One region of the Catenuloplanes atrovinosus genome, then DNA from elsewhere that is predicted to be linked to it. Evidence: riboswitches for the same ligand, from Rfam matches in the RefSeq annotation. Region 1 holds a riboswitch; the other holds the start of a gene.
What was found. Region 1 has a riboswitch for ZMP and ZTP ahead of J2S41_RS31710 (glycine hydroxymethyltransferase). Riboswitches for the same ligand answer to the same signal wherever they lie in the genome.
Positions count from the first base shown of each region.

Region 1 (4,407 bases):
GCGGTCGGCGTGGTCCTCGGCCTGACCGGGCTGGCCACGGTCGGCTCCCCGGCCAGCGCCACCAGAGGGCACCAGCCCAGCTGCGTCACCCCCGAGCAGGCCAAGTATCAGCACACCTTCGACGGTCCGAAGGGCACCGCCAGCATCAAGCTGCTCAACGGCCCGCTCTGCGCGGAGCAGGCGTTCGCGCTGGTCTCCTACACGGCGCCGTCGGCCACGTTCGCCACGCCGCAGCACGTGCTGGACAGCTCGGTGAAGAAGTTCGTGCCGGCCACGGCGGGGCAGCTCAGCGTCAACAAGCTGGAGTTCAAGGTCGAGGTCCCGGAGTGCTTCACCCAGGTGGACTTCGTCTTCGGCGCGGACATCATCAACCCGCTGACCGACGGCAGTGACCGCTACAACAGCCGCAAGGTCGGCGAGAGCAGCGCGCCCGGCAACCGCTCCACGCCGAAGCCGGGTCAGCCGCAGCACGCCTGGTACAACGGCGGCTCCGGCACCTGCAAGGCCGAGCCCGCCGTCGAGCCGCTGCCGGACTGCACGGGCAACGTCGCGCTCAAGCTGATCAACCGCAGCACGCACAGCGAGACGTTCACGATCACCGCCGACGGTGGCTTCAGCAAGACCGAGACGCTGAAGGCCCGCCAGGAGCCCGCCACCGTCACCGTGCCGGCCGCGAACGCCAAGAACATCGTGGTCAGCTCGCGTGGCAAGGAGCTCTACCGCGGCGCCTGGAGCACCCCGGAGGACTGCCAGGTTCCCGAGGTCGGCACCCCGGAGGCCACCGTGGCCCAGACCTGCGAGGGCCTGAGCTTCACGGTCAAGAACCCGGAGAACGGCAAGGAGTTCACCGTCACCTTCACGCCGAGCACGGGCCAGCCGCAGACCATCACGGTGAAGCCGGGTCAGACCGCGCCGCCGGTGATGTTCCCGGGCTCCGAGGGGCTGACCGTCAAGGTCGATGGCGACCTGGACGCGCTGAAGGGCGAGGTCGCCTGGACCAAGCCGGCGGACTGCGGCGTCACCACCCCGCCGACCGGCACGCCGTCGCCGTCCCCGACCACCCCGGTGCCGACCGGCACGCCGGAGACGCCGGCCAGCCCGGGGCCGTCGACCACGCCGGTCGCGTTCACGCCGGGTGACGGCGAGCCGGAGCTGCCGCTGACCGGCGCGGCCGTCGGCTCGATCACCGCGGGCGCGATCGTGCTGCTCGCGGCCGGTGCCGGCCTGTTCCTGATGGCGCGTCGCCGGAAGCTGAAGTTCCAGGCCTGATCGCCGTAACGCACCCGGAGGGCGCGCCGACCGCTGCGGTCGGCGCGCCCTTTCGTCTCAGGCGGGCTGGGTGGCCGTGCCGGTGAACGCGCCGCCGGCCGACACCCGGACCGAGGCCTCCGTGCCGTCCGGCAGGCGCAGCGTGCCCTCGCCGGAGGGGAGCAGCAGGTCGGCGATCTCGCCGTCGCTGAGGTCGAGCGTGCCGGTCCAGGTGACGACGCCGGTGCCGGCGTCCCGGCGGGTACGGATGCTGGTGTGCTTGACGGTCTGCGCGGTGCCGTCGGAGGCGAACAGCGTGGCGCTGCCGAGGTAGGTGCCCATGGATCGAACCTACGCTAGGCCACCACCAGCGTGATGTCGTCACCCACCGTCACCACGTCGCCCTTGAAGAGCTGCCGTCCGCGCCGGTCCTCGGGCTCGCCGTTGACCGTGACGTCCTCGGAGCCGAGCAGGTACTTCACGTCCGAACCCGCCTCGATCACGTCTGCGAGCTTGAGGAACTGGCCCAGGCGGATCATGTCGGTGTTGATGGTGACCTCACGCATGAATTCATCATCGAGCCTGGCCGCGATCCGCGGGGCAGCGGGTATGCTCCGAGGCGGACCGTGACTGGCGCTGTCAGATGGATCAACCATCGGGGAGCGGTCCCGCCCACACCGGGCGTCTGCCGCGCGCCTGGGCCTCTTCCACCTGTGATAGGGAGGTCCAATGTCCGAGTTGAACGCCGAGTCGACCGCCTTCCGTGCCGCGCTCGAGGTCATCCGTTCCGTCGAGCCGCGAGTCGCCGACGCCATCGCGTCCGAGCTGACCGACCAGCGCGAGTCGCTCAAGCTGATCGCCAGTGAGAACTATGCGTCCCCGGCCGTGCTGCTGGCCATGGGCAACTGGTTCTCCGACAAGTACGCCGAGGGCACCATCGGGCGCCGTTTCTACGCCGGCTGCCAGAACGTCGACACCGTCGAGTCCGTCGCCGCGGAGCACGCCAAGGCCCTGTTCGGCGCGCCGCACGCGTACGTGCAGCCGCACTCCGGCATCGACGCGAACCTGGTGGCGTACTGGGCGATCCTGGCCGACCGGGTCGAGCAGCCGTACCTGGCGAAGCTCAAGAAGACGCAGGTCAACAGCCTGACCGACGCCGAGTGGGCCGAGCTGCGCGCCGCGTTCGGCAACCAGCGCATGCTAGGCATGTCGCTCGACGCCGGCGGCCACCTCACCCACGGCTTCCGGCCGAACATCTCCGGCAAGATGTTCGACCAGCGCTCCTACGGCGTCGACCCGGCCACCGGCCAGATCGACTACGACGGCCTGCGCGAGATCGCCCGCGACTTCAAGCCGGCCGTGATCGTGGGCGGCTACTCCGCGTACCCCCGGAAGGTGAACTTCCGCGTCATGCGGGAGATCGCGGACGAGGTCGGCGCCACCTTCATGGTCGACATGGCGCACTTCGCCGGCCTCGTCGCCGGCAAGGTCTTCACCGGCGACTTCGACCCGATCCCGCACGCGCACATCGTCACCACCACCACGCACAAGAGCCTGCGCGGCCCGCGCGGCGGCATGGTGCTCTGCCAGCCCGAGCTGGCCGAGCAGGTCGACCGCGGCTGCCCGATGGTGCTCGGCGGCCCGCTCGCGCACGTCATGGGCGCCAAGGCCGTCGCGCTCGCCGAGGCCCGCCGCCCCGAGTTCGCCGACTACGCGCAGCGCATCGTCGCCAACAGCCAGGCGCTCGCCGAGGGCCTGCTCCGGCGCGGCGCCACCGTGGTCTCCGGCGGCACCGACAACCACCTGGTGCTGATCGACGTCGACAAGTACGGCCTCACCGGCCGCCAGGCCGAGCAGGCGCTGCTCAACTCCGGCATCGTCACCAACCGCAACAGCATCCCGCAGGACCCGAACGGCGCCTGGTACACCTCCGGCATCCGCGTCGGCACCCCAGCCCTCACCACCCGCGGTCTCGGTACGGCGGAGATGGACCAGATCGCCGACCTGATGCACACGGTCCTGTCCCAGACCACGCCGGACCCCGACTCCAAGGCCAGGTTCCACCTCGACCCGGCCGTCGCCGACCGCGTGTCCAAGCAGGCCACCGAGCTGCTCGCACCGTTCCCGCTCTACGGCGCGGTCTCGCTGTAAGCCCACCCGGAAGGCCCGCTCCCGCGTACCGGTGAGCGGGCCTTTCGCTTGCCCATCACCATCAGAATTCCTTTCTGCCCGCTCCCGGCGTGGTCGCGGTCCGCAAGCTCGGAGCGGGCACCGGTCGGCCGTGGCCGGCCTCCCTGCCGGATCCGCGGGTGCGCAAACCCGGTGCCGGTCCGGTCAGGCGTGGCAGAGAATCTCGCCGTGGAGGACGGTGAACCAGCCGTCGGGGGAGTCGGACCAGCGGCGCCAGCCGGCGGCGAGGCGCTGGAGGTCGGCGGGGGTGACGGTGCCGGCGGCGAGGAGCTGGCGGGCCATCGCGGACTCGACGATCCGGTCCGCCCACATGCCGCCCCACCAGCGGCGGTCCTCGTCGGTGGCGTAGCACCAGACGCCGGCGCCGGGGGTGATGGTGGTGAAGCCGGCGGCGCGCGCCCAGGAGAGCAGGCGGCGGCCGGCGTCGGGCTCGCCGCCGTTGGCGCGGGCGGTGGCGCGGTAGAGCGCCAGCCACTCGTCCAGTTCGGGGACGGCGGGGAACCAGGCGAACCGGTCGTAGTCGCTGTCCCGGGCGGCGACCACGCCGCCGGGGCGGCAGACGCGCCGCATCTCGGCGAGCGCGCGGACCGGGTCGGCCACGTGCTGGAGCACCTGGTGGGCGTGGACCACGTCGAACGCGTCGTCCGGGAAGGGGAGGTCGTGCACGTCCGCGACCGCGAAGTCGACCGTGGTCACCCCGCGCGCCGCGGCCTCGGTGCGGGAGAGCGCGAGCGCGTCCTCGGTGAGTTCGATGGCGGTGACCCGGCCGGGCGCGACCAGCGCGGCGAGGTCCATGGTGATGGTGCCGGGGCCGGCGCCGACGTCCAGCAGCGACTGGCCGGCGCGCAGGTGCGGCAGCAGGTAGGCGGCCGAGTTGTCCGCGGTGCGCCAGCGATGTGAGCGCAGCACCGATTCGTGATGACCGTGCGTGTATACGGCTGACATACCCCGACGATAGGCCCCGCTTCT
Region 1 is NZ_JAVDYB010000001.1:7,115,935-7,120,341, reverse strand. Features, by position in the region: gene J2S41_RS31725 (LPXTG cell wall anchor domain-containing protein) at 1-1,269, shown strand, start outside; gene J2S41_RS31720 (hypothetical protein) at 1,327-1,590, opposite strand; gene J2S41_RS31715 (RNA-binding S4 domain-containing protein) at 1,605-1,814, opposite strand; ZMP/ZTP riboswitch at 1,865-1,957, shown strand; gene J2S41_RS31710 (glycine hydroxymethyltransferase) at 1,978-3,399, shown strand; gene J2S41_RS31705 (methyltransferase domain-containing protein) at 3,583-4,383, opposite strand.

Region 2 (4,407 bases), 4.0 Mb from region 1:
GAGGGCGTAGCCGACCGCGCCGAGCCCGATGACGACCGCGAGCGTGCGGCCGGTCATCCGCACCGGGCGGCGGCGGATCAGGACGATGCCCCACAGCAGCAGCGCGGCCAGCGCGAACCGTACGGTCAGCATCGTCGTCACGGACATTCCGCCGGCGTACGCCTGCTTCGCGAACAGCGGCGCCAGCCCGAAGCCGGTGGCCGAGACCAGGCACAACACGAATCCCACCCGGTCACGATAGGAAGTGCCGATCTAGAGAGGTAGCCTTGGTTTCCTTCACCGGCCGAAGGAAATCCCTATGGTGACGCTGCATCAGCTGCGCTGCTTCCTCGCGACCGTCGACCACGGGTCGTTCACCGCCGCCGCGGCCGCGCTCGGCTACGCCCAGCCGTCGCTGTCCGAGCAGGTCAGGCTGCTGGAGGCGGGCCTGGACGCGCGGCTGTTCCGGCGCGCCGGGCGAGGGCTGACGCCGACCGAGGCGGCGCTCGCGCTGCTGCCGCACGCCACCGCCGCGCTCGCCGCCGTCGACGCCGGCACCCGCGCGGTCGCCGGGGTCCGCGAGGTGCTGACCGGCACCGTACGGTTCGGCGTGTTCGGCACCGCCCGCCTCTACCTCGGCGCCGGCCTGGTCGCCGACGTGCTGGAACGGCACCCCGGCATCCGGCTGGAACTCGCCGGCCTCAACTCCGCGCAGATCGCCGCCCAGTTGCGCCGCGGCACGCTGGAGGCCGCGGTCATCGCGCTGTCCGCCTCCTCCACGCAAGGGCTCGCGGTCACCCCGGTCATGCGCGACGAACTGGTCTACGTCAGCGCGGACCCGGAGCGGCTCGCCCAGGCCGTCACGCCCGCCCGGCTGGCCACCGCGCCCCTGGTGCTGCCGGACGTCAGCTTCCGCGACGACGACTCCACCCGCCGGATGCTCGCCCGCGACCTCCAGGCGGCCGGCCACCAGCTGACCACGCGCGTCGAGGTCGAGGACCCGGAGACCGCGCTGGAGATCGCCGCCCGCGGCATCGCGGACACCGTGACCTGGCGCGGCGTGCTGCGCGCGCAGGGTGACCGGTTGCCCGACCGTCTCGGCTGGACCCCGCTGCGCCCCAGGCGACACGAAACCTTCGCGATCGCCCACCGCCCCGACACGGTGCTCTCCCCCGCCGTGCGCGCGGTCGCCGACCTGGTCGCGGCGCGGATGCGCGCGCTCGACGTCCAGGTGCGCGGATGACCCCTGGCCGTGACCGTCCGTACCCCGGTAGGTTTTTCGGAATGAGCACGGAGCTGGGCCTGGACTACGCGGGACACCTGAGCGCCCTGCGCGGCGCCGTCGGCCGCCTGGTCGACCTCGTGGCCGACGCCGACCCCGCCACCCCGGTCCCGGCCTGCCCCGGCTGGGACCTCGGCACGCTCTCCGGTCACATCGGCGCCACCCACCGCTGGGCCGAGGCCATGGTCGCCTCCGGCATGCCGCGCCGGCTGCCGTTCGAGGCGTTCGCCGCCGAGGTGCCGCACGACGCCGGCGAGCTCACCGTCTGGTTGCTCATCGGCGCCCAGCGGCTGCTGGCCACGCTCGAGTCGACCGATCCCGACCGCCCGGTCTGGACCTTCGGCCACGACCGCCGTGCCGCCGGCTGGCCCCGCCGCATGCTGCACGAAGCCGTCGTCCACGGCCTCGACGCGGCCGAGGCGCTGCGGCAGCCGTCCCGCGTCGACGCGGCCGTCGCCCGTGACGGCATCGAGGAGTTCCTCGGCGCGATGCTGCACCACCCGACCATCCAGCGCCGCCTGATGCCCGACGGCGGCGAACCGCTCACCGGCACGCTCATCCTCGCCGCCGCCGACACCGGCGAGATCTGGCGCGTCGACCTCGGCGGCGCCACCCCCCGCTGGCGCCGCGTCACCAGCACCGCCGACGGCGACGCGGTCGTTCTCGGCGGAATCGCGGAGCTCTACCTCTACCTGTGGCACCGCATCCCGGCGCCGACCGTCATGGGTTCGCCGGACCTGGTGGCGCAGTGGTCCCGGGCGACCACCCTGTAGAGGCCATTCGATCTGCCCGCTTCCGGCGTGGCCGCGGTCCGCACGCTCCCGCGGGCACCGGTCGTCGCTGGCGCTCCTCCCTGCCATTCCCGCGGGTGGTCACGGTCAAGACCGAACGCGGGTGACGGGATTGGCGTGGCCAGGTGCTCATGGTGCATATTGGGACGCGACAGCGACTGGCGGCACGGGGATGGCAGCGACCATCGGGGAGCTCGTCGTGGGAGTCGACCGCCTGGGCGCCCACGGTTTGCAGGAGTCTCATGTCTGCCCGACTTCTTCCCGGTAAGCCTGTCGCCGACGCCGTCCTGGAGGACGTGACCGCCCGCGTCGCCGCGCTCAAGACCAAGGGCGTCACGCCCGCGCTCGCCACGATCCTGGTCGGCGACGACGACGCCAGCGCCGGATACATCCGGATCAAGCAGAAGCAGGCCGGCGAGCTCGGCTTCGTCTCCCCGCACGCGCACCTGCCCGGCGACGTCACCCAGGCCGAGTTGGAGCGCGTGATCCGCGGCTTCAACGACGACAAGGACGTGCACGGCCTGCTCGTGCAATACCCGATCCCGAAGCACCTCGACTACGACCGGGCACTTCAGGTGATGGACCCGGACATGGACGTCGACGGCCTGCACCCGCTGAACATGGGCCGGCTCGCGCTCGGCCTGCCCGGCCCGCTGCCGTGCACACCCGCCGGCATCGAGGCGCTGCTCGCGCACTACGACATCCCCGTGTCCGGCCGTGAGGTGGTCATCCTCGGCCGGGGCGCCACACTCGGCCGCCCGCTCGCGATGCTGCTGGCCCAGAAACGCCCCACCGCGAACGCCGCCGTGACCGTGGTCCACACCGGCGTGCCGGACTGGGCCCGGTACACGCAGCGCGCCGACATCCTGATCGCCGCGGCCGGCGTACCCGGGATCATCCAGCCCGAGCACGTCAAGCCCGGCGCGGTCGTCATCGGCGGCGGCGTCCGCTACGAGGGCCGCCGCATCCTCCCCGACGTGGACGAGACCTGCGCCGACGTCGCCGGCGCGATCACCCCACGGGTCGGCGGCGTCGGCCCCACCACGGTCGCGATGCTCTTCCGCAACGCGGTAGCGGCGGCGGAACGCGCCACGGCCTGAAACGCCACGATCATGTGCCGGGCGCACACGCCGTACCCCGGCACATGATCGTCCGTCCCGCCGCCGCCCGCCCGCCGGTGCGGTCGCGGGTGGTGACCCGCTTCCAGCGCAACATGCCCGCCCGCCCGTCGTGCGGTCGCGCCTGGTGAACGCTCGCAGCGCACACCACGAGGACATGATCGTCCCGCCCGCCCGCCCGCCTGCCTGCCGGTGGGGCGTGGTGACCCGCTCTCAGCGCAACACGCCCGCCCGCCCGTCGTGCGGTCGCGCCTGGTGAACGCTCGCAGCGCACACCACGAGGACATGATCGTCCCGCCTGCCCGCCGGCCGGTGCGGTGGCGGGTGGTGACCCGCTTCCAGCACAACATGATCGTCTGGCCCGCTCGCCCGCCGGTGCGGTCGCAGGTGGTGACCGGTCGCAGCGCACACCACGGGGAGCGGCGTCAACCGCCGCACACCGGGGAAATCGCGCGATCGCTCCGGCCCGCAGCAGCATGATCGCGGGCGTGATCCGCTCGCCCGGCGCACCCCCGGCGCAGCGCTGACCGGCATACATCGGCGGAACCGCGTTGGCCGGAGGCGGTCGGCGGCAGCCGAATCGCGGTCCTGGTTCTCCGTCCGGCGTGCACGGCCGGGTGGCGCTGACGGGTGATGCCGGCCGGCACGCACATCGCGAATCCGGCTCGCCCGCGGACATCGCCGTGCCCACCCCGGCGGGAATCGTCATTGTGACCGGTAGCGTCGGCGTCATGCTGCACTACGACACCACGCAGGAGGACGGGGAGCCGATCGTCGCGCTGTCCGGTGGCGCCGCACGGCACCCGGAGTACCTCGGTGACCTCGCGGGTATCGGCGCGAACGGGTTCCGGCTGGTGATCCCGCATCTGCGCGGGATCGGGCTATCGTCCGGCCTGGAGCCGGCATCGTTCTGGGAACAGGCGGCGGACCTGGAGGAACTGCGGCTCGCGCTCGGCCGCGAGCGGCTGATCATCGCCGGGCACTCCGCCGGCACCCGCCTGGCGATCGCCTACGCGGCACAGTATCCGCAGCGTGTCGCCGCGCTGGTGCTGATCACGCCGCCGTCGACCTGGCTGGTCCCGGTACCGTCCGATGCCGACACGCTGATCGCGCCCCGCCGCGGCGACCCGGCCGTCGATGACGCGCTCGCGCTGTGGGCCGGCGGTCCACCCGCACCCACCGGTGACGACGCGGCCGACGACGTGACCCTCAACGCGTGGTTCCGCGGTGCCGCACC
Region 2 is NZ_JAVDYB010000001.1:3,068,980-3,073,386, forward strand. Features, by position in the region: gene J2S41_RS13755 (EamA family transporter) at 1-228, opposite strand, end outside; gene J2S41_RS13760 (LysR family transcriptional regulator) at 299-1,222, shown strand; gene J2S41_RS13765 (maleylpyruvate isomerase family mycothiol-dependent enzyme) at 1,264-2,034, shown strand; ZMP/ZTP riboswitch at 2,198-2,279, shown strand; gene J2S41_RS13770 (bifunctional 5,10-methylenetetrahydrofolate dehydrogenase/5,10-methenyltetrahydrofolate cyclohydrolase) at 2,295-3,152, shown strand; gene J2S41_RS13775 (alpha/beta fold hydrolase) at 3,902-4,407, shown strand, end outside.
Region 2: linked by a shared signal. The riboswitch ahead of J2S41_RS13770 (bifunctional 5,10-methylenetetrahydrofolate dehydrogenase/5,10-methenyltetrahydrofolate cyclohydrolase) and the one ahead of J2S41_RS31710 (glycine hydroxymethyltransferase) in region 1 are both predicted to bind ZMP and ZTP.